2 regions of the Blautia faecicola genome follow, and region 2 is predicted to be linked to the other one. Evidence: riboswitches for the same ligand, from Rfam matches in the RefSeq annotation. Region 2 holds a riboswitch; the other holds the start of a gene.

Region 1 (11,980 bases), 870 kb from region 2:
TTCTGAAAAATGATATGGAAGTGGTAGATGTTACAATGGATGCCCCGTCTCTGGAAGATACCATGCCGGACAATGAACGTCTGATGCGTGCACTGAAAAAACAGATGCAGGTAGAACATGTGATTCTTCCATATACGGTAATCTGCAAGATGGCAGATGTGCTGCGGGAAACCAATTTTTCTGTTCGGTGTGTCATTGGAAGAACAGGAAGCAAAGGCAATATTTTCGTCTATGATATTTTCCCGAAAGATGCAAAAGTGATCATCGGTGGTCTTGCTATCGATATCGGTACTACAACCGTATCCGCATTGCTGATTGATATGGTAACCGGAGATATTCTTGGAAAAGCATCCTCAGGAAACGGTCAGATCCGTTATGGAGCAGATGTTATCAACCGTATCATTGAATCTGCAAAACCTGGCGGAAGACGCCGTCTGCAGAAAGCAGTTATTGATGAGACGATCAATCCGCTGATCCAGCAGATGTGTCGTGCGGCAAAATTCCCGAATAAACAGATCTACCGTATGTGCGTTGCCGGAAATACAACGATGAACCATTTGTTTGCAGGTGTAAATGCAGATCCGGTCCGTATGGAACCGTATATACCGACATTCTATAAAACAAATTCTCTGTATGCATCAGATCTTGGTCTGACCGTGAATCCGGATGCTCATATCATTATCGCTCCGAATATCGGAAGTTATGTGGGCGGAGATATCACTGCCGGTACACTGGTCAGCATGCTGTGGAATAAACCGGAATTTTCTCTGTTTATCGACCTTGGAACCAATGGTGAGCTGGTATTTGGTAACTCTGATTTTATGATGAGCTGTGCATGTTCCGCAGGTCCTGCCTTTGAGGGTGGTGATATCAGCTGTGGTATGCGCGCGACAGACGGTGCGATCGAGGCATGTACCATCGACAAAGAAACCATGGAACCAACCTTTACGGTGGTAGGAGATCCGGGACAGAAACCAATCGGTCTGTGTGGTTCCGGAATTATCGATGTGATCAGTGAACTGTTCTCCGCAGGAATCATCAATCCGAAAGGAAAATTCGTGCGGGAAGGTGAAAGAATTCGCAGAGACAAATATGGTATGGGAAGTTATGTTCTGGCATTCCAGAAGGATGCAGGTGCAGAGAAAGATGTTGAGATCACAGAAGTGGATATCGACAACTTTATTCGTGCCAAAGGTGCGATTTTCTCAGCTATTCGCACCATGCTGAATTCTCTGGAATTTGATGTATCGATGATCGAAGAAGTGTATGTAGCCGGTGGTATCGGAAGTGGTATCAATATGAAGAATGCGGTCAATATCGGAATGTTCCCGGATATCCCGCTGGAAAAATTCCATTACATTGGTAACTCTTCGTTGTCAGGCGCTTATACGATGCTCCTGTCCAAAGAAGCAGAGCGTATGACATACCAGGTTGCATCCAATATGACTTATCTGGAACTGAGTACCGTACCGACTTATATGGATGAATTTGTTGCGGCATGCTTTATTCCACATACGGATACCAGTATGTTCCCGTCCGTTTCTCAGCAGTAAAGATTGACATGCAGGAGAGAACAAACATGGAATTGCAGTACGACAAAGACAGTAAGGAGAGAATCCCTTACGAGCACTACATGGAGTTGCTTCAGAAAGCAGATCCGGAAGAAATCAGTGCGAGAACAGGAATTTCTTACGACCAACAATCACAAACCTTTACCCTTCATCTGTTAGGTGTTGCCTATCAGGTTCACTTTCCGGATTATGTAGTAAGACACGATCCGGAGAGTACGGTAGGATATTATCCGCTGGAAAACGCGATCAATGCCCGGATTCTGGTACTTCGTTACCTGGTGGAAGGACACGCTGCTCCGTCGACCGGAAAATATCTGACTTACCGGGAGACGCCGTGGGGAACGGTATATCTGAAACAGTTTCAGGGCAGATGCTTGATGCGTCTTGCTTATGGGTTTGGCAACAAACAGGAAGCGTTCCGATCTGCAATGGAAAAGATCGGCGCAACACCTCTGGAACACGGAGATATCGCTTATGAGTTCGAAGTGATCGATGGTTTCCGTGTACAGATGATTTTATGGGCAGGAGATGACGAATTTCCTCCGTCATCTCAGATTTTATTCTCTGACAATTTTCCCATTGCTTTTCAGGCAGAGGATATGGCTGTAGTGGGCGATGTATCGATCACTATGATAAAAGCACTGGCATAACTGAATTATAATTTACTGATTTATTTGTAAAAAAATGTGAAACGGGGAATGACTTTCATTCCCGACAGTAGGAGAATGCAAATGAGCAAGGATAGTAGAGTAAACATTGCGCGTAAAGTGCTTCAGGATGGGAAGTTGCCTGTTGACGAAGGAAACCGCGAAATATTTCCACGATGTAATGTTGCGTCCGCTACTGCATTAAAGATAGATTCAGTTTCTGTGTTATCTGCCTTTGGTGTAGTATACTGCTATACCTGAGAAAGGAAAATACAATGAAAAAACTGAATGGTAGAACTATCGTTTTTGCAGCTGTTTTAGTGGCAATGAATCTGGTGTTAAGCCGGGTGCTGGCGATCAATATCGGTCCAACCATCCGAATTACGATAAGTGCAACACCGATTTATCTGGCAAGTCTCTGGTTTGGACCGCTGGTAGGGGGAATCTGCGGTGGTCTGGGAGATCTGCTTGGGTGCCTGATCCAGGGATATGCACCGAATCCACTGATCCTGGTATCTTCTGTACTTTCCGGTGTACTGCCGGCAGTGTTCAAAAAGTACGTGTTCCGGGATAGAATAAATACCTGGAAAATAGCAGTGATGCTGATTGTAAACGGAATCATAGGTTCCCTTGGATTTACAGTACTTGGTCTTCATGTATATTACGCAACACCATGGAGTGTACTGTATGCAACGAGAACGCTTCAGACGATTGCGCTTACAATTGCAAATACAATTCTGGTTTCCCTCTTATATCAGAGTGCACTGACCCCGTATGTGAATCAGATCTTTGCGTCTCAGAAAACCAGAGAAGTATAAAAGGAGGTAAATGATATGGGATACAAAACAGACATTGAAATCGCACAGGAATGCGAAATGAAACCGATCACCGAGATCGCAGCGAAAGCAGGTATCGATGACAAATATCTGGAGCAGTATGGAAAATACAAAGCAAAAATCGACTACAATCTGTTAAGAGAGTCTGATGCTCCGGACGGAAAACTGATCCTGATGACTGCCATCAACCCGACACCGGCAGGTGAAGGAAAAACAACAACAACTGTAGGTTTGGCAGATGCCCTGCAGAAAATGGGCAAGAAAGTTATGGTAGCTTTAAGAGAACCATCCTTAGGACCGGTCTTCGGTGTAAAAGGTGGAGCAGCCGGCGGCGGATACGCACAGGTAGTTCCGATGGAAGATATTAACCTGCACTTTACCGGTGACTTCCATGCCATCGGCGCAGCTAACAACCTGCTGGCAGCCATGATCGACAACCACATCTTCCAGGGAAATGCTCTGAACATTGACCCGAGAAAGATCACCTGGAAACGTTGTGTAGATATGAACGACCGTCAGCTTCGTAATGTCGTAGACGGACTCGGCGGAAAGACCAATGGTATGCCGAGAGAAGACGGCTACGATATCACCGTAGCAAGTGAGATCATGGCAGTTCTGTGTCTGGCAAGCGATATCAACGACCTGAAAGAACGTCTGGGACGTATCATCATTGGATATACATACGGTAAAGTGGCAGAACAGAAACCGGTAACCGCACACGATCTGCATGCAGAAGGTGCAATGACCGCCCTGTTAAAAGATGCTCTGAAACCGAACCTGGTACAGACACTGGAACATGTACCGGCAATCGTACACGGCGGACCATTCGCCAACATCGCACACGGATGTAACTCCGTAACCGCAACCAAGATGGCTCTGAAACTGGCTGACTATGCAATCACAGAAGCCGGATTCGGTGCAGATCTGGGCGCTGAGAAATTCCTGGATATCAAGTGCCGTATGGCAGGACTGAAACCGTCTGCAGTTGTTATCGTAGCAACCGTACGTGCCCTGAAATATAACGGCGGCGTTCCGAAAGCTGAGCTGAATGCAGAAAACCTGGAAGCTCTGGAAAAAGGTATGCCGAACTTGTTAAAACACGTAAGCAACATCAAGAATGTATACAAACTGCCATGTGTAGTTGCCATCAATGCATTCCCGACCGATACCAAAGCAGAACTGGATCTGGTAGAAGAAAAATGTAAAGAACTGGGCGTAAACGTAGCTCTGTCTGAAGTATGGGCAAAAGGCGGCGAAGGCGGTCTGAAACTGGCTGAAGAAGTGATCCGTCTGGTAGAGGAACCAAACGACTTCACATACGCTTACGAACTGGAAGGTTCTATCGAAGACAAACTGAACCAGATCGTACAGAAAGTATACGGTGGAAAACGTGTCGTTCTGACAGCCAACGCTCAGAAACAGGCAAAACAGTTAGAGGCTCTTGGATTCGGCAACTGCCCAATCTGTGTGGCTAAGACACAGTACAGCCTGACCGATGACCAGACCAAACTAGGTGCACCGACAGACTTTGAAGTAACCGTAAGAAACCTGAAAGTTTCCGCAGGTGCAGGCTTTATCGTAGCCCTGACCGGTGAGATCATGACCATGCCTGGACTGCCGAAAGTACCGGCTGCTGAGAAGATCGATGTAGATGAGACAGGAAAAATTACTGGTCTGTTCTAAGAATCATCGTAACTGTTCAGTACCTTCACAGTTACGAGCCAAAATGTATTTAAAATCACCTTCGGTGATAACATTTTGGCTTGTATGTCTCGGGATTTTGGTATGTTCATGCCAAAACACCTCGCGGAATATTTCCTACTGAATAGTCACGAATAATCCATATGGCTGCCCGGTTAGCCGGGCAGCTGTATAAAAAATAAGCGGAGGAAAGAAGCAATGGGATTTTCAACTGTACCATGCAATGAATTTGTAGAAGTATTGGCTTCCAAAGCACCGGTTCCGGGTGGCGGCGGCGCATCTGCTCTGGTTGGAGCAATCGGAACCGCTCTGGGCAACATGGTAGGAAGCCTTACCGTAGGTAAGAAAAAATATGCGGATGTAGAAGAGGAGATGTGGGAGCTGAAGAAAAAAGCTGATGAACTTCAGAAAGAACTGCTGCATCTGATCGAACGTGATGCGGAAGTTTTCGAACCACTCTCCAAAGCATACGGAATGCCGAGAGAGACCGAAGAGGAAAAAGCAGAGAAAGCCAGAGTTATGGAAATCGTCCTGAAAGATGCCTGCTCTGTACCGATGGAAATCATGGAAAAATGCTGTGAAGCGATCGAGATCATCGTGGAATTTGCAGCAAAAGGCTCCACACTGGCAATCAGCGATGCCGGTGTAGGCGCAGCATTCTGCAAAGCAGCTTTACAGGGTGCCAGCCTGAACGTATACATCAATACCAAATCCATGAAAAACAGAGAATACGCAGAGGAACTGAATGCAAAATGTGACGCAATGCTGGAAAAATATACCAAGATTGCAGACGAAGTTTTTGAAAGCGTATTAGGCAGACTGAAATAGGGAGGATAAACAGAAATGGCAAAACAGTTATTAGGAAAAGAAGTAACCGCAGCTCTGAATGAAAAAATCAAAGCAAACGTTGCAGCTTTAAAAGAAAAAGGCATCAACCCGACACTGGGTATTATCCGTGTAGGTGAAAACGGAAGTGATATCTCTTACGAAAGAGGAGCAACCAAACGTTGCGAGACTCTGGGTGTAGAGTGTGTAAAATTCCTGCTTCCGGAAGATGTATCCCAGGAAGAACTTCTGGCTACCATCGATAAAGTAAACAAAGATGACAGCATTCACGGCGTACTGTTATTCCGTCCGCTGCCAAAACATCTGGATCAGTCTGTGATCGAAAACGCTCTGGATCCTGCAAAAGATGTGGACTGTATGACAGACGGTTCCATGTCCGGCGTATTTACCGGAAAACAGGTTGGATTCCCTCCATGTACTCCGCAGGCTTGTATGGAGATCCTGGATCATTACGGAATCGACTGCACAGGTAAAAAAGCAGTTGTGATCGGCCGCAGCCTGGTAGTAGGAAAACCGGCAGCGATGATGCTGATCAAGAAAAATGCAACTGTTACCGTATGCCATACAAAAACTGTTGACATGCCGTCTGTAGCAAAAGAAGCAGATATCATCATCGTAGCAGCAGGTCGTGCAGGCGTTGTTGGCGCTGACTATGTAAAACCGGGTCAGACCATCATCGATGTAGGTATCAATGTAAATGCAGAAGGAAAACTCTGCGGTGACGTGGATTACGCAGCTGTAGAGCCGATCGTAGATGCAATCACTCCGGTACCGGGCGGTGTTGGAAGTGTTACCACATCTGTTTTGGTAGGACATGTGGTAGAAGCAGCTATGAGAAAATATATGTAAGCGCGGAATCATTTTATCAGAACATAATAAAGTGATATAGATCTTCCGGGGACAGAAACGAATATCCGAATCTGTTCCCGGAAGATTTTTTATTTCATATGTTGTTTCTCTGATAACCCTTGAAAAAATCCGTATTTCTGTTAAAATATCTGTAGTGCGATTTTCACGTATTACGTGAAAACCGTATACGATGTGAGTAAACAGTCGTACAGAATAGTTCTGTACAGCAAGAGGAGGAAAACATGAGTAAAAAACCTACCGTTTTAATGATTTTAGATGGTTATGGATTAAACGACAAGTGCGAAGCAAACGCAGTTTGTGAAGGAAAAACACCGGTTATGGATCAGCTGATGTCTCAGTGCCCGTTTGTAAAAGGTAACGCAAGCGGCATGGCAGTAGGTCTTCCGGAAGGACAGATGGGTAACTCAGAAGTTGGACATCTGAATATGGGTGCAGGTCGTATCGTATATCAGGAACTGACAAGAATCACCAAAGAGATCCAGGACGGCGATTTCTTCAAGAACGAAGCGTTGCTGGCAGCTGTAAAGAATGCAAAAGAGAACAACTCTGCACTGCATTTTATGGGTTTGTTATCTGATGGTGGTGTACACAGCCACAATACACATCTGTATGGTCTGCTGGAACTGGCAAAAAGAGAAGGTCTGGAAAAAGTATATGTACACTGCTTCCTGGATGGCCGTGACACTCCGCCGGCATCCGGAAAAGGTTATGTAGAAGAGCTGCAGACTAAGATGAAAGAAATTGGTGTTGGCGAGATCGCAACCGTTGCAGGACGTTACTATGCAATGGATCGTGATAACCGCTGGGATCGTGTAGAACTGGCATTCAAAGCCATGACAAAAGGCGAAGGCGTAAAAGGAACAGACGCAGCAGAAGCTGTACAGGCCTCCTACGATGCAGAAAAGACCGATGAATTCGTTCTGCCGACCGTTATCGAAAAAGACGGCAAACCGGTTGCAACCGTTCAAGATAAAGATTCTGTTGTATTCTTCAACTTCCGTCCTGACCGTGCACGTGAGATCACAAGAGCATTCTGCGATGATGATTTCAAAGGTTTCGCACGTGAGAAAAAACTGGATGTAACTTTTGTATGCTTCACCGATTACGATGAAACTATCGGAAACAAACTGGTAGCATTCGTAAAACAGGAGATCAAAAACACATTCGGCGAGTACCTGGCAGCTCATAACATGACACAGGCTCGTATCGCTGAGACAGAAAAATATGCACACGTTACCTTCTTCTTCAACGGTGGTGTGGAAGAGCCGAACAAGGGCGAAGACAGAATCCTGGTTAAATCCCCGAAGGTAGCAACCTACGATCTGAAACCGGAGATGAGTGCATACGAAGTGTGTGACAAACTGGTAGATGCGATCAAATCCGACAAATATGATGTGATTATCATCAACTTCGCTAACCCGGATATGGTTGGACATACCGGTGTGGAAGCAGCAGCAATCAAAGCAGTAGAAGTTGTTGACGAGTGCGTAGGACGCGCAGTTGACGCTCTGAAAGAAGTAGACGGACAGATGTTCATTTGCGCAGACCACGGAAACTGCGAACAGCTGATAGACTATGAGACAGGCGAACCATTCACCGCTCATACCACCAACCCGGTTCCGTTCATCCTGGTAAATACAGATCCTTCTTACACACTGCGTGAGAACGGATGCCTGGCAGACATCATCCCAACCCTGATCGAACTGATGGGTATGGAACAGCCTGTTGAAATGACAGGAAAATCTCTGCTGATCAAAAAGTAAGATTCAAGGAAGTTTGATTTTTCAAACATGAATAACTATGAGAAACACGCTCTGCGAGTTTCTTATAGTTATCGCGGCAGTCGCCAAAGTCTCGTGCAAGCACGGACTTTGGCTCGTTGCTCACGTAAATAAAAATGCAGGAAATAAAGACACAATGTGCTTTATCTCCTGCATTTTTTTCGTTTACAGATGTGTGTTTAAATCTGCTCAACTTTCAGAATGTTTGTATTGCCGGTGCTTCCGTTTATTGCACCTCCGGTAAGGACAAGGTTGTCACCTTTTTCCAGTGAAAATATTTCCCGGACTTTTGCAAGATCATGCTGGAACATGGCCTCCATGGAGTCGAATCTGCCACACAGGATCGGGGTTACACCCCAACTTAAATTAAGTTTGCGCCAGCCTCTTTCAGAGTATGTCATACCAAGGATATCTACCGGGCAACGGAATCTGCTGACCATCCTAGCGGTGTGTCCTGACAGGCTGTTTACAATGATAAATTTTGCCTTTAAATCAGTAGCCATAGCACAGGTAGAATGGGAAACGGCATCCAGATTATTGGTGATTGCAAACTCAGCTTTTTTAAAACGGTTCTCATAAGATATACTGCTTTCAGTGAAAGCAATGGTTTCTACCATATTTTTAACAGCGGCAACCGGATATTTTCCGGAGGCTGTTTCACCGGACAGCATTACAGCTGAAGTTTCATCATAAACAGCATTGGCAACGTCTGATAGTTCTGCTCGTGTTGGTCTTGGATTATAAATCATAGATTCAAGCATCTCAGTTGCAGTGATAACACGTTTGCCAAGCATACGGCACTTCTGTATAAGATATTTTTGAATGCTGGGCACTTCCCTGGCTGGAATTTCCACTCCCAGATCGCCCCTGGCAATCATAATTCCATCTGCTACTTCACAAATCTCGTCAATATTGTTTACACCGGAGCGATTCTCTATTTTAGCTATAATGTCGATATCCTTTCCATTATTGGAATCTAAAAAGATCCGCATATCCAGCATATCCTGCTTGCAGGAGACGAAGGAAGCAGCAACAAAATCAACCTGGTTTTCAATTCCGAACAGAAGATCTTCTTTGTCCTGCTCGCTCAAAAATTCGTGTTTCATTACCCGGTTTGGAAAATTCATGCTTTTAGAGTTGGACAGTTCACCACCAACAATAACTTTGCATTTTGCACGGGAAGAACTGAGACCAACAACTTTGAAAATAACCAGCCCATTATTTACAAGAATGGTATCTCCAATCTCCAAATTTTCCATCAGCTGCTTAAAGTTCACGGAAACAATATGTTCATCTCCAATAATGTCTTCTGTGGTAAATGTAAAATCATCTCCATCATGAAGAAATACTTTTCCGTTCCGGAAAGTACGGATACGATACTCAGGTCCTTTGGTATCCAACATAATTGGTATAGGAAGATTCAGTTTCTCCCGGACTTTTTTAATAAGTTCGATTTTCTTTCCGTGTTCTTCATGAGTGCCATGTGAAAAATTTAAACGCGCTACATTCATTCCTGCCAGGCACATTTCTTCAAGTATCTGCTCGTCTTCACATGCCGGACCTATGGTACAGATCAATTTAGTTTTTCTCATTTTTTCTGTCCTCACTTTCGTTGGAATGATTGTTATTTTCGGAAGAGTCTCCACGACTGATCCACCATGCCCATACACAGGCACCCAGAGCTAATACACATAAAATTCCTACAAAAATATTCTGACCCATTTCGTTCTCCATTTCCTCAGGCTGTCTGCCGTTCATCAGGCAGAGCCTGAAATACACTCGTTTTTTGCATCAAAAACAGCCCATTACAGTAATAATAATGGGATACAGAAAATGAGAATCAGAGTCGTTTTTTACCGTCCGATTTATGAAGATAACTGATGATTTTTTTGCCCGGTAATACGGGACAGAACAGAATAATGAAAGAAATAAAATAATAATTTTGTGAAAGGCGGGGAACAAAATAAAGACCTGGAGTATATGCAAGCCTGTTTATACTGTTTCGTGCATTGGTATTGCGCGAAAGGTACTGTTCACAAAGAGTATAAACGCGCTCCTGTAGCATTTCCCTGGTGCAGGGAGTCGTATTATTGGCAGATATGGTATCCGATCCGGAATAGAAAGTGGCAGAATCGGCTGAAATGGAAGCATACAAAGAAGAATGTGTCTGATATGGAGCAAAACACATTCCAAGCATGAAAAACATGATCACTAATGCGATATTTCTTTTCGACTTATGTAAGGTATTCACAGAACCACTCCTGCCGGAAATCAATTTCCAATAATTAATATGGAAAAGTATAACATAAGTGTTATGAAATGACAATAGAATATATTTTTTACATAAATAAGAAATGAAACACACATATTTTTCTCTGCTTCGGACATACTGAAAAAGAGCAGCAGATGACAGAAACAGGAGGAATATGTGATGTATCGATATCTACCGATTCGAAGAATCTACGCAAGAGAAGTCCTCGATTCCAGATCCAATCCTACGGTGGAAGTGGAAGTGACGGTAGGAGAAGGAATCATGGGAGTGGATGGATATACAGGAAGAGCCATTGTGCCGTCGGGAGCATCTACCGGCAAATATGAGGCTGTGGAACTGCGGGACGGAGAAGAACGCTTCGATGGTCTTGGTGTGGAACAGGCGGTACGAAATGTCAATGTCCGTCTGGCAGAACAGATCGTAGGAGAAAATGCGCTGAATCAGTCCTATATTGACCAACTGCTGATCCAGGAAGACGGAACCGACAATAAAAGCAGCCTGGGAGCAAATGCGACACTTGGCGTGTCCCTTGCAGTAGCCCGTGCTGCGGCGAAAGCGCTGCGTCTGCCATTGTATCAGTATCTCGGGGGCGTGCATGCGGTGCGGATGCCGGTTCCGATGATGAACATTCTGAACGGGGGGCGCCACGCGGACAATACGGTAGATCTTCAGGAGTTCATGATCATGCCGGTGGGAGCGGAAAGCTTTCGGGAGGCAGTACGCATGGGAGCGGAGATCTATCAGCGCTTGAAGATCCTTTTAAAACACAAGGGGCTGTCTACCGCGGTCGGTGATGAGGGCGGTTTCGCGCCGGATCTGGAAAGCGCGGAACAGGTGCTGGAATTTCTGACAGAAGCGATTGAAGACGCAGGATACACACCGGGAAGCGATGTGGTATTTGCCATTGATGCGGCGGCAAGTGAACTGTATGATGAGGACCGGGAAGGGTACTATTTTCCCGGGGAGAGCCGGATGCAGGGAAATGAGGTTGTGCGGACATCCACAGAGATGATTGCATATTATGAAAACCTGCTGGATCGCTTCCCGATTGTTTCGATTGAAGATGGTCTGGAAGAAGAGGACTGGGAAGGCTGGACGGAGATGACCCGGAGGCTTGGAAACCGGGTACAGCTGGTGGGAGACGATCTCTTTGTGACCAATAAAAAGCGGCTGAACTGTGGCATCCGCCTGGATGCTGCCAATGCGATCCTTGTAAAGGTGAATCAGATCGGAACCCTGACAGAAGCTCTCGAAGCGGTAGAGATGGCGTACCGTTTCGGATACCGTGCGATTATTTCCCATCGTTCCGGAGAGACAGAAGATTCTTTTATCGCAGATCTTGCGGTAGCCTGTGGCAGCGGACAGATCAAGACCGGTGCGCCGTGCAGGTCAGACCGCAATGCAAAATATAACCAGCTGTTGCGTATCGAGGATTATCTGGGTAAAACGGCGGTGT
Region 2 (11,980 bases):
TTTCAATAAACTCTGTTCGATCCGATGGGAATGGCGTTGCATCTCCTGTATAAATTCAGTCAGATATTTCACAAATTTATCTTTGTGTACAACAAACTCTACAGATTTCATCAACTGCTCTGACTTTCCGGAATAAAAATCTCTCAGATAGTCCTGATAATTCTGATTCAGGCGTTTAAAATCCTCCTGCAGCATATTCCACCACTCATTTACTTCTTTTAATGTGGCGTTTTCCATTTCCGGAACTTCACTTAAACTTTTTTCCAGTCGGACAAAGAAGTTCGTAGACAGATTCCCGGATTCCAGAAAAATATTCTCCAGTCGAACTGTCAGACGTTCTATTTCTACAGCATATTCTGACATAGTATACTGGTACTGCTTATTCTTATAATCTGCAATCGTATATACTCTTCCCGGATCCTGTATCGGTGTGAGATTCTTCCACTTAACCAGTGCATCCAGATCCAGCATCAACTGCTCCATTGTATAATTATCAAAAGTTTCCTCTTTTTTCAAAAGCTGAAATATATCTTCTTTATACAACTGAAAATTCATTTTCTCATATTCCCGGTAAAAGCATCGCATGATCTTACGATATATTGGTGCATTGGGAACGGAAAGGTAAGAGGTTTCATTAATTTGTTCCAAATATTCCATTGTACAGTTTCCTTTCTTAAATTTATGTTCACTGCTCCCCTGATGGAAAATTATATCTTATAGAGACATAGTAATGTTTGCACTTTCAATCATCTTATAAGCCTCTTCACGTTTCTCATCACCATGACTCTGATCTTTGCAAAAAGTCTCACTTCCCCCTTACGGTACAGACATGAGACTTCTGGTTTTATTTTTCATATTTTTCAATCCGACATTCATGTTCCTTGGTTTTTTCATTATAATTAATGCCAACCAGTAAAAGCTCTCCCGCATAACATGCAACAGAATCCGGATATTTTCTGTCTTTGATCTGATCCAGGGCGGTCTTAACATCTTTATTCCACTTCAATTCCACGACAAGTGCCGGATAAAATTTTTGAAACTCCGGTTTTGGAATAAATACAAAATCAGCAAATCCACGCCCTGCCGGGAATTCTCGAATTGGTTTGAAGTAATATTGCATTGCACTCAGATAGGCAATGGACAGCACACTGCTGAGTGAATTTTCATTATTATACTGAATCACCGAAACATATTCTCTGTGGATTTTCTCGATTTCTTTTGCTACCGCATCTCCATCCATCTGAAGGGTATCCCGCAAAAGCTGTTCGGATTCTTTCTGAAATGAAATCAGTTCATTCCATTTTTTCCTTTTAGTCGCCAGAATCAGTTCCTGACGGATTTCCTCATTTGGGATAAATGCAGTTTTAAATGTCCGGTCATACGCCAGATAGCCAAGGTGAATCAGATATGTCAATACATCATCTTTATTGGCAAAGCTTACCGTATCATTCTGAAAAGAAGTGACATCGACCGGAACATGATCACCCGATAACATTTCGATCACTGCGCCTCTCAGTCCATCAAAGTCCATATTGATCAGCGGAACAATTGCCTCATAAGATGCTGTTCCTGACCAGAAACTTTGGAATTCACCTTCCAGCATCAGGTTCACCACTGCATTTGGATTGTATACATGGTATGTTCCAATCTGGTAGCCGTCATACCATCGTTTGACCTCTTCAAATTCATGTCCATATTCTTCACACAGTTTCTGCACCTCTGCTTCTGTAAATCCAACATACGGCGCGATCGGACCGGCATGCAACATCGAATAATCTTTAAAATTGTTTAACGCAGACTGTGTTTTTTCTTTTTTTACAGGCAGAATACCTGTCAGATATGCCAGCTGAATATATTTCGTCGGCTCTGTCCCTTTAAACATAGCCCGCAGAAAATTGATATATTCTTCCTGTGTTCTGACATCCGATGCTTCATCACGAATCAGAACATCCCATTCATCAATAATCACTATAAATTTTGTTCCTGTTGCTGCATTGATCCGTGACAGAGACTCCGGCAGCGAACGGATTTTTTCCGGTAAAATATATGGATAGTATTCTTTCAACTCCGAAATCGTTTGTTCTGAAATATAAGAAATGATTTTTTCCGGACCACCTGCCGGTTCCATACACCATTGGATATCCCAGTGTAGCACATCGTACTGATTCAGATGTTTTTCAAAATTTTTATTCTTACTGATTTCCAGATTGGAAAACATTTTCCCCGAATTACATCCCCTGCTGTAATACGCTGTGAGCATATTGGCCGTGATCGATTTTCCAAACCGCCGCGGACGGCTGTTGCAGATATATCCCTGCAGAGTATTCATAACCTTATTCGTATAAGTAAGAAGCTCTGTTTTATCTACATAAATCTCCGAATTTAATGCAACCGCAAATGCTTCATTCCCCGGATTTACAAATACTCCCATCTTCTCACACCTTTCTTTTTCTGCACGCATTGTTATCTGTGATTTTATTTTTGCATGGTTTCAATCACGCATTCATGTTTTTTAGTCATCTTATTGTAATTAATTCCTACAAGCAACAACTTCCCCTGATATTCTTTCAATGCATCTCCATACCGTTTTTCTTTGATCTGCTCTATCGCTCCACCTGCGCTCTTATCCCATTTCAGTTCGATCACGACAGCCGGCTTGTCAGGATGCTTCTTTCTCGGAATCATACATACGTCGGCAAATCCCTTTCCCGCAGGTAATTCCCGAATTATGGTATAGTATTCCCGCGCAAAGTAAAAGGCAAGCTGAATGGTACAACTTAAAGAGTTTTCATCGTTATACTGAAGAATGGAAATTTCCTCATGTGCTTTCTCGATTCCCTCTGCAACCGCATCTGCATCCATGTTCCACAGTGCTTCCAGTAATTTGCGGGAGGATTCCACGGACTCTGCCACGCCATGCCAATTCATGGTGCTGATGGCATTTACATATTCCCGGGAAACCTCTTTATTTGGTATACTTACGGTTCCATCCACACTGTCATAGGTCAGATATCCCAGATGCACCAGCAGAGTCAGCACATCGTCTTTCGTTGCAAAGGTAGTCATATCGTTGCTGAATGTTCCGATATTAATGGGGACAGATTCTCCCGCAAGCATGCGAACCACGGAGTCCTTTAAGCCGTCCATATCCATCTGGATATAGATTTTTAGTGCTTCATATGTCTCCGTCTGGTTCCAGTAGGTTCCGAACTTATGACGCAGCATGGCTTCCACAACCGACTTGGGGCTGTACATGGAATAGCATTCATTTCCCGTCTGTCGATGGGCAATTAATCGATAGCCATCATACCATGTTTTTGCATCTTCAAAACTCATTCCATATTTTTCGCACAGAACCGCCACTTCCTGTTCGGTAAAGCCAAAATACTCTGCCAGCTCACCGGGATCCGTCATGGAATATTCTGTAAACATATTTAATGCCGAATGAGAACCATATTTTTTTATTGGTAAAATACCGGTCATGTAAGCCAGTGCAACATAATCTTTGTCCTTGAGCCACGCCCGCAGGAAATCCAGATATTTCTTCTGTGCCTCCTGATCCTGCTGATACTCCCGAAACAGACAATCCCACTCATCGATCAGAATAACAAAAGAATGTTTCGTCTTACTGTAAATATCCTTCATCACCTGAATCAGATTATTTTCATCACGGAAACGGACATTGTCAAAATGATCTGTCAGATCAAAGATCAGATACTTCTGCAGCATGGACAACATCTCATCCATACTGTGTGTCATACTGAGAAATTCCTGCATGTTTACTTTGATAATGTCATATTGATTCCGATTTTTTTCATAAGACTCAACCTTGCTGATTTTTAACGTTCCAAACAATTCAGCTGAATCTTCTCCACGTTCATAGTAAGCAGCCAGCATATCCGCAGCCATCGACTTTCCAAACCGTCGTGGGCGGCTGACGCACAGGAACTTCTGGCGGGTATCAAGAACCTCATTTGTTTTCTCAATCAGACCAGTCTTATCCACATATATTTCCGAATTCAGACTTTCCTGAAAGCCCTTATTTCCCGGATTCAAATAACTACCCATGCAAATTCCTCCCCGTCAAGATTTTATAAGATATATTATACTGGATTCCTCTGGTAATCACAACAGCAGGATTTCAGTTCCCAATCTGTTCCATATTTCTACTTATTTATTGATTCGTAACTGTTCAGTACCTTCACAGTTACGAGCCAAAATGCATTTAAACGATAAAAACACGCTTTGCGAGTTTTTATCGTTATCGCGGCACTCCTCAAGGTTCCGTGCAAGCACGGACTTTGACTCGTTGTTCGCGTAAATCACCTTCGGTGATGGCATTTTGGCTTGTATGTCTCGGGATTTTGACATATTCATGTCAAAACACCTCGCGGGACAGTGGCTACTGAATAGTTACATTGATTCTTATTTTTTCAGTAGCTTTTTAATACTCCCAATCAAATTCATCTATACTGTTCTTAATCTCCGAAGAAACCGACCTGTTATTTTTCAACTTTTTTATAAGTTCAGCAAACTTTTCACGTTTCGGATTTTCCGTATCATTATAGCAGCGATGCACCATCCAGATATTATGCGGTGTTGGATGGTTTCTTACTGAAGCAATCAGTAATTCTTCATATCCGTGTTTATAAAACTGCTCCACAAAATGAACCAGATCCCCTGGCATGCCAAAATCGACCTGTGGATTGGTAGCTATAATTTCTAATATTGGTTCCACTAGAGCGTGTTTGAAAAAGGCTTTTCGTGAGCTGCGAGTCCCAGTTTGTGGGAGATTTTATCCGAATGAAGGCGGCGTAGCGGGCTACGGCAACCGAATAAGGGTAAAATATACCGCAAAGTGGGGCTTGCAGATTGCGAAAATGATTTTTCAGACACGCTCTAGTTCAAAAGGTTCTGGATATTGGTTGATATCATCTATCAAATCATCCTCTATAAAATACTCCTCTTCCGGTTTTATTGTAACTTTCAATTCTATGATGATTTCTTCTTTTGTCATAGATTTCATCGTTCTTTCTCCCTGAAATTTCGCTGCCAGATCATCACATAATCTTTTTCACCGGTAAGTTTATCCAAACCTTCGCATTGGATTTGGAAGCCTTCTCTTCGATAAAAATTAATAGCCCGTACATTCTTTTGATATACGTTTAAAAGTAGTTTTGCTTTTTTACTCTTCACATAATCCAGCAGCATTTTTCCGATCCCCTGCGACTGCATCTCATCGGAGACAAAAACCCCTTCGATATATTCGTCGTTTAATCCAGTAAATCCCTGTATGTTCCGGTCATCCTCGTATACGTAGACTTCCGCCTGTGACAGCATTTCTTTCACTGCTTCAAAATTACTTTTCCAGTATTGTTCCGGAATAAAATAATGTGCTTTCAGATTGCTGTCTAACCATATCTCAGCAACTCTGTCTATATCCGCTTCCTGTAACACTCTAATCATAAACATTGTTCTCCTTAAAAAGCCCCATACCTGCTGTCTTTGTCACGCAGATATGCAATCACCTATTATCGCGAGCAGGTCACGCTTTCATCATCTTTCTGATAATCAAATTTCCCGTCATTTTTTTCTTCCAGGGCTTTTATGATGTGATATGTGTATTCGTTATATGGTGTCGGGATTCCCAGTTCTTTTCCCATACGGATCAGTGCACCTGAGAACATATCGATTTCTGTGTGGCGTCCTGCATCCAGATCCTGCAACGTGGAATATCTTGCAGATGGCGGAACGGCGCTTCCATGACTGGAGGAATCATCTGCCTTACGAATGTCGATTCCTTTTGCTGCTGCAATCGCTTCCAGTTCCTCCCGGAGTTTATTACTGATTTCTTTCATATGCATACTGTCCCGATAGCAGCCTACACCTGCGCCGAGAACCGCCTGTGGAAGGTTGTTACCGACCTTTAGACGGAATTTGCACCACATTTCTTCTCTGATATATTCTGTGGCGCGGTAATGCAGCCCGGTATCTGCAAAAAGATCCTCGATCGCCTGTACACGTTCGCTCTGATACGGTGCTGTCAGTTCACCGAAAATAATTCCGATCGTCGTTTCCGGGTTGAAACAGTAGCCGTGTCCTTCTTTATGAGAAGCCACCTTGATCAGCGCATGCAGAATATGAGCAGCCCCGATCTCTTTTGCAATAATCTCTTCACTGTCTACGCCGTTCATAAGACTCATAACAGTGGTATGTTCTCCGGTGATCGTGCGGATGCTCTCCAATGCACCCTGTAATGCCCCGTATTTTAAAGCCACAAGTAACAGATCTGTCCCTTTTGCTTCCTGCGGGGTCCATACTTCCGGATGATAGGTGATGCCGTTAATGATGCATCCTTTTTTCATTCTTTCTGCGCGTTCCCCTTCTGCGATCACGCCCAACCGGATATCTTTCCGGTTTGAGAGTCCCCATATTACATACGATCCAACTGCTCCTGCGCCAAGAACTGCAACTGTTTTTATCTTCATGCTCTTTCTCTCCTTCCACCAGAATAACTTATTGAACAGAATACTGTCTGCTGCATATTTGCTTTTGTTCTTTCAACGAGATAAAATACGCTTCACAAATTTGGCTCGTTGCCCGCATATCCAAAATTGATCCGGTGGATCAATTTTGATTCTCGCGGCAGTCACCAAGGTCTCATACAAGCATGAACTTTGGCTCGTTGCCCGCATAAATTACTGTAAATATATCATATTTGCCGAAAGATTGCCACTGCCCAGCCTGACAGTGTAAAATGCAACCCCCTCTCTGTCCCTTCCGTTGCTTTTTTCTTTTGGTTGTATTACAATCATAAGTAACAATTGTCAGATTATCAAAGGAGCAGCCGCCGTTATGGATAAAAAAAGTGTGACAACTCTCACGTTAAAACAAATCAACAAACATACCGTCTATCAGTACATCTACCGCCAGCGGGAAACTTCCAAATTTCAGATCGTACAGGATCTGAACATGGGACTTTCCACGGTCAGTCAGAATCTGACCACATTGGAAAAAGAAGGGCTGATCGAACGAAACGGGTATTTTGCCTCTACCGGAGGACGAAAAGCACAGATTATCCGGATCGTACCGGATCTCAGGATCGCCATCGGGATCGGAATTTTAAAGAACATGTTTCATCTCGTTGCGGTGGATCTGTACGGGGAGGCCGTCGCGAGGGAGACGATTCCACTTGCCTACGAGGACACGCCGGAATATTACGACACATTTGCCGGCGAGGTGCTTCATTTTATTGAAAAAAATGAGTACCCCACGGAAAAAATCTCAGGGATCTCCATTGCCACACAGGGGATCATTTCCCCGGATGGTTCGTCCGTGACTTACGGTGCTATTATGGGAAATACGCGGATGCAGCTTTCTGATTTTGCTTCCCGGCTTCCTTTTCCGTGTCATCTGGTTCACGACTCCAAGGCGGCCGCGGATCTGGAACTCTGGAATCATCCGAAACTGGACAGTGCTCTTGTTTTCTTATTAAATCGAAATCTCGGCGGTGCTGTAATCACCAATCACAGCGTTCATCAGGGTTTTTCTATGCACAGCGGTTCTCTGGAACACATCTGTGTGGAACCGGATGGTCCAGTCTGTTACTGCGGAAATCGCGGCTGCCTGGAAACCTTTTGTTCCGCCAATGCACTGGAACTGCGCAGCGGACTTTCAGTAAAAGAATTTTTCCTGAAATTGCGGGATCCGGATAGCTCAGGGGAACATTTACAGAACATCTGGCAGGACTATCTGCGGCATCTGGCTTTCGCCATCCGTAATCTCAACCTGCTGATCGACTGTCCGGTGATCCTGAGCGGATATCTTGCACCTTATTTTCTCCCGGAGGATCTGGATCGGCTGCTTGGTCTGATCAATGAGCATACACCGTTTCCTCTGGCGAAAGATTCGCTTCTTACCGGCACCCACGGACAGTATACACCGGCAATTGGGGCGGCGCTGTTTTACGTAAAAAATTTTCTGGATACATAGGCATAGCCATGGTACTTTCTCCTTGCGCTGTTTCGTTCTTATGTAAACTAACAGGGAGCTGATAATTCAATGTTACCGGCCACGGAATGAACAGCAACAATTTCATATATTTTCCGGTATTCTCTTGCACCCTCTTTCCATGAGTGCTATAATCCTTTCAAACAGCAGAGAAACCCTATGTGTCTGCTGTTTCGATTGAAATACTATGCAAAATAGGTTTCCATGCGTCAAGTGTTTTGTGGATGGGGAGTTGCCACAGAAACGAAAAGTCGGTTCGCCTGCGGACCGGACTTACGATATGGTTACCGCACCCGTTGCAACAACCAGATGATTAACATCCGATTGTGAAGGGATATACTCATAGTTATTTTTCAGTAGCTTTATTTTCTTCACATCAGGGTGTTTTTTTTCTTGCATATTATTCTGTACATCTATGCAGAACATCCTGATGCATATTTTTGTATGCTCAGAATCTTTCTATGTCCGATTTTACAGGAAGTTTCTCAGTATACAGCATTATTTACACAGGAGGTTTTGTACCATGATGGATCACGAAAAAATCAAAGAAGGCGTTCGTCTGATGCTGGAAGGTATCGGCGAAGACGTCAATCGAGAAGGTTTACTCGAAACACCCGACCGTATCGCCAGAATGTGCGAGCAGATCTACGGCGGGCTCTATGAAGATGCCGGTGTGCATCTGTCCAAACAATTTCACGCTACCAATAACAATATCGTTCTGGAAAAAGATATCACCTTTTATTCCACCTGCGAACATCATCTGCTGCCCTTCTACGGAAAAGCTCATGTGGCTTATATCCCGGATCAGCGCGTGGCAGGTTTAAGCAAACTGGCCCGCACGGTAGAAGTCTATGCAAGACGCCCGCAGATCCAGGAAAATATGACCGCACAGATTGCGGACGCTCTCGAAGAACATCTGCAGCCGAAGGGTGTGATGGTCATGATCGAGGCAGAACATATGTGTATGACCATGCGCGGTGTTCAGAAACCAGGCAGCAAAACTGTGACCACCATCGTGCGTGGAGCCTTTGCGGAAGATTTTTCCCTGCAGCAGACTTTTTTACAGATGGTAAAGGCTTAAATCTGTCATGGAACAGCGAATTATTATGAAACGCATCGATCAGATTTTATCCCACCCTGTCTTTCGAGAGCAGTTTGCACTGTTACAGGAAGCAGAAAAAGACCGGATCTTCTGCCGTCACACGATGGAGCATTTTCTGGATGTGGCGCGGCTGATGTATATTTATAATCTGGAAGATCAGGCTGGCTTTTCCAAGGAAATGATCTACGCCACCGGACTTCTTCACGATATCGGCCGTTATGAACAGATGGAAAAAGGTACTCCTCACCATCTGGCAGGGGCAAGACTGGCGGAACGCATCCTTACGGACTGTGATTTTTCTCTTACTGAGCAGAAATCGATTCTTGCTGCGATCCGAAGCCACCGGGTAAAAGATACTGCGGAAACTCCCTTATTTTCCCGCTATCTCTACCGTGCGGACAAACAGTCACGAAACTGTTTGTACTGTCCTGCAAGAAATGCATGCAACTGGCCGGAGGAGAAGATGAATCTGACGATTTGTTATTAATTTTGAACTTATGTAAACTTCAAGAGGAGAAAACATGTATGAGAATTGGTAATCATGAATTTGATACAAAGAATGAAACTTATATTATGGGAATCCTGAACGTGACTCCCGACTCTTTTTCCGACGGTGGAAAATTCAATCATATGGATGCTGCTCTCGCTCACGCCGAGCAGATGATCCGGGACGGCGCTGACATCATCGATATCGGCGGGGAATCCACCCGTCCGGGACATACCGTCATTTCCGATGAGGAAGAAATCGCAAGAGTTACTCCGGTCATAGAAGCCGTCAAGGCACGGTTTGACGTTCCGGTTTCCATCGATACTTACAAAGGAAATGTCGCAGAGGCTGCCCTTCAGGCCGGTGCCGACCTGGTCAATGATATCTGGGGATTCAAGTTCGACTATAAAACCGCCGAGGTGACCGCCCGTTACCACGCTGCCTGCTGCCTGATGCACAACCGAAACGAAGCCATATATCAGAATTTTCTGGAAGACATGGTCGCCGATATGAAAGAATGCGTTGCTATCGCACACAAAGCAGGTGTTCCGGACGATAAAATCATGCTGGATCCGGGTGTCGGCTTTGGAAAAACGTATGAGCAGAATCTGGAAGCCATCAATCATGTAGATGTCTTGCAGGAACTCGGACTCCCGATTCTTCTCGGCACTTCCAGAAAATCTGTCATCGGCAACACCCTGGATCTGCCGGTAGATCAGCGCGTGGAAGGAACACTTGCCACCACCGTGATCGGCATGCTCCGCGGATGCTCCTTTGTCCGGGTACACGATATCAAAGAAAACCACCGGATCATTCAGATGACGAAAGCGATCCTGTCCTGCTAGGAGGAAATTTATGGATAAAATAAGAATTGAGAATCTGGAAATCTTTGCAAAGCATGGAGTATTTCCGGAAGAGAATTTTTTAGGACAAAAGTTTGTACTCTCCGCCGTTTTGCATACCGACACCAGAAAAGCCGGGCTCACCGATGAGCTTTCTTATTCGGTACATTACGGTGAAGTCAGCCATCTAATCAAAAAAGTAGTCGAAGAAAATACCTGGAAACTGCTGGAGACGGTAGCGGAGGCGACCGCAAAAGCGATTCTGCTCTCCTACCCGATGGTCTCTCAGGTGGATCTTACCATCAAAAAACCGTGGGCGCCCATCGGTCTGCCTCTGGATACCGTATCGGTGGAGATCAGCCGCGGCTGGCATACCGCTTATATTGCGCTCGGCTCCAATATGGGGGACAAGGAAAAATACCTGAACGAGGCGGTTGAAAAACTACAGCAGACTTCGGACTGCCAGGTGCTGAAAGTGTCTGATTTTCTGGTGACCGCACCCTACGGCGGTGTGGAGCAGGATGACTTTTTAAACGGTGCACTGGCACTGAAAACACTGCTGACACCGCAGGAACTGCTCGAACGCCTCCATGAGATCGAACAGGAAGCGCACCGGGAGCGCCTGATCCACTGGGGACCGCGGACGCTGGATCTGGATATCTTACTGTATGACGATCTGGTACTGGACACCCCGGATCTGATCATTCCTCATGTGGAGATGCATCTGCGGGACTTCGTCCTGATCCCGCTGGCTCAGATTGCTCCGTGGAAACGCCACCCGGTACTGGGACTTACCGTTTCACAGATGCTGGCAGATCTGCAGGCGAAGCAGGAATCCTGATCTGCTATACGGATTCCTCATTCTGGTAATTATGTAAACCATTCTGCTATTTCTGACCGTCAGACTCCTCCTTCGTCTGCTCATTTGACGAATCCCCCGGATTGCCCTGCGGCGGATCTCCCAGCGGGCGTTCCCCGTTTTGCATATCCGGCGGATTTCCCTGTCCCTGCGGCGGGATCGGACGGTCGGAATTATCAGAATTGTCAGAATCGCCATTGTTATCTCCCATCGGACCTCCCTGCGGCATCTGTCCACCACCCTGTCCTGGCGCATTCGTCGCTTCTCCGTCGGTGTATACCAGACTTTCCATGGTTACTTCCTGGCTGTTCTCCCCGGTGTGTATCGTATAGGTACTTCCATCGCTTAATTCTGCGCAGCTGATAACTACGGAATTATATTCCCGTACCGGTGTATAACTTACCAGCGTATTGCCATCTCCATCTTCCAGTGTGATCTCCCCGCTCTGGTTATCTGTCAGGTTCACCAGCAGCGATCCCTGCGTGGAATCGGAACCAAAGTTCTGTGCCATGCCGCTCATACCGGTTGCTACCAGCGTTCCCCCGGTGATCGTTGCCGCTCCATTGTAATCCAGGGCACCATTTCCGTTATCACTCGGACCGGAAACAAAGATGGTTCCTCCACTGACAGTCAGATCCCCATTGCTGTCAATTCCGTCTCCGGTGGCATCGATCGTGACA

Evidence for each region. Region 2 has a riboswitch for tetrahydrofolate ahead of folE (GTP cyclohydrolase I FolE). Riboswitches for the same ligand answer to the same signal wherever they lie in the genome.
Region 1: another riboswitch for tetrahydrofolate. It lies ahead of ETP43_RS07055 (folate family ECF transporter S component); the one in region 2 lies ahead of folE (GTP cyclohydrolase I FolE).

What each region holds. Positions count from the first base shown of each region.
Region 1 covers NZ_SDKC01000001.1:1,580,178-1,592,157, forward strand. The annotation lists gene acsV (corrinoid activation/regeneration protein AcsV) at 1-1,553, shown strand, start outside; gene ETP43_RS07050 (DUF3786 domain-containing protein) at 1,580-2,221, shown strand; THF riboswitch at 2,315-2,416, shown strand; gene ETP43_RS07055 (folate family ECF transporter S component) at 2,494-3,036, shown strand; gene ETP43_RS07060 (formate--tetrahydrofolate ligase) at 3,052-4,737, shown strand; gene ETP43_RS07065 (cyclodeaminase/cyclohydrolase family protein) at 4,954-5,583, shown strand; gene ETP43_RS07070 (bifunctional 5,10-methylenetetrahydrofolate dehydrogenase/5,10-methenyltetrahydrofolate cyclohydrolase) at 5,599-6,450, shown strand; gene gpmI (2,3-bisphosphoglycerate-independent phosphoglycerate mutase) at 6,693-8,234, shown strand; gene pyk (pyruvate kinase) at 8,432-9,844, opposite strand; gene ETP43_RS07085 (hypothetical protein) at 9,831-10,010, opposite strand; gene eno (phosphopyruvate hydratase) at 10,684-11,980, shown strand, end outside.
Region 2 covers NZ_SDKC01000001.1:714,353-726,332, reverse strand. The annotation lists gene ETP43_RS03355 (TIGR02677 family protein) at 1-657, opposite strand, end outside; gene ETP43_RS03350 (AAA family ATPase) at 845-2,431, opposite strand; gene ETP43_RS03345 (AAA family ATPase) at 2,476-4,068, opposite strand; gene ETP43_RS03340 (hypothetical protein) at 4,445-4,738, opposite strand; gene ETP43_RS18280 (DUF6783 domain-containing protein) at 4,647-4,850, opposite strand; gene ETP43_RS18275 (DUF6783 domain-containing protein) at 4,770-5,042, shown strand; gene ETP43_RS03330 (N-acetyltransferase) at 5,023-5,466, opposite strand; gene ETP43_RS03325 (ketopantoate reductase family protein) at 5,532-6,488, opposite strand; gene ETP43_RS03320 (ROK family transcriptional regulator) at 6,856-7,992, shown strand; THF riboswitch at 8,199-8,311, shown strand; gene ETP43_RS17885 (hypothetical protein) at 8,284-8,409, opposite strand; gene folE (GTP cyclohydrolase I FolE) at 8,534-9,091, shown strand; gene ETP43_RS03310 (HD domain-containing protein) at 9,099-9,599, shown strand; gene folP (dihydropteroate synthase) at 9,638-10,444, shown strand; gene folK (2-amino-4-hydroxy-6-hydroxymethyldihydropteridine diphosphokinase) at 10,455-11,282, shown strand; gene ETP43_RS03295 (carbohydrate-binding domain-containing protein) at 11,329-11,980, opposite strand, start outside.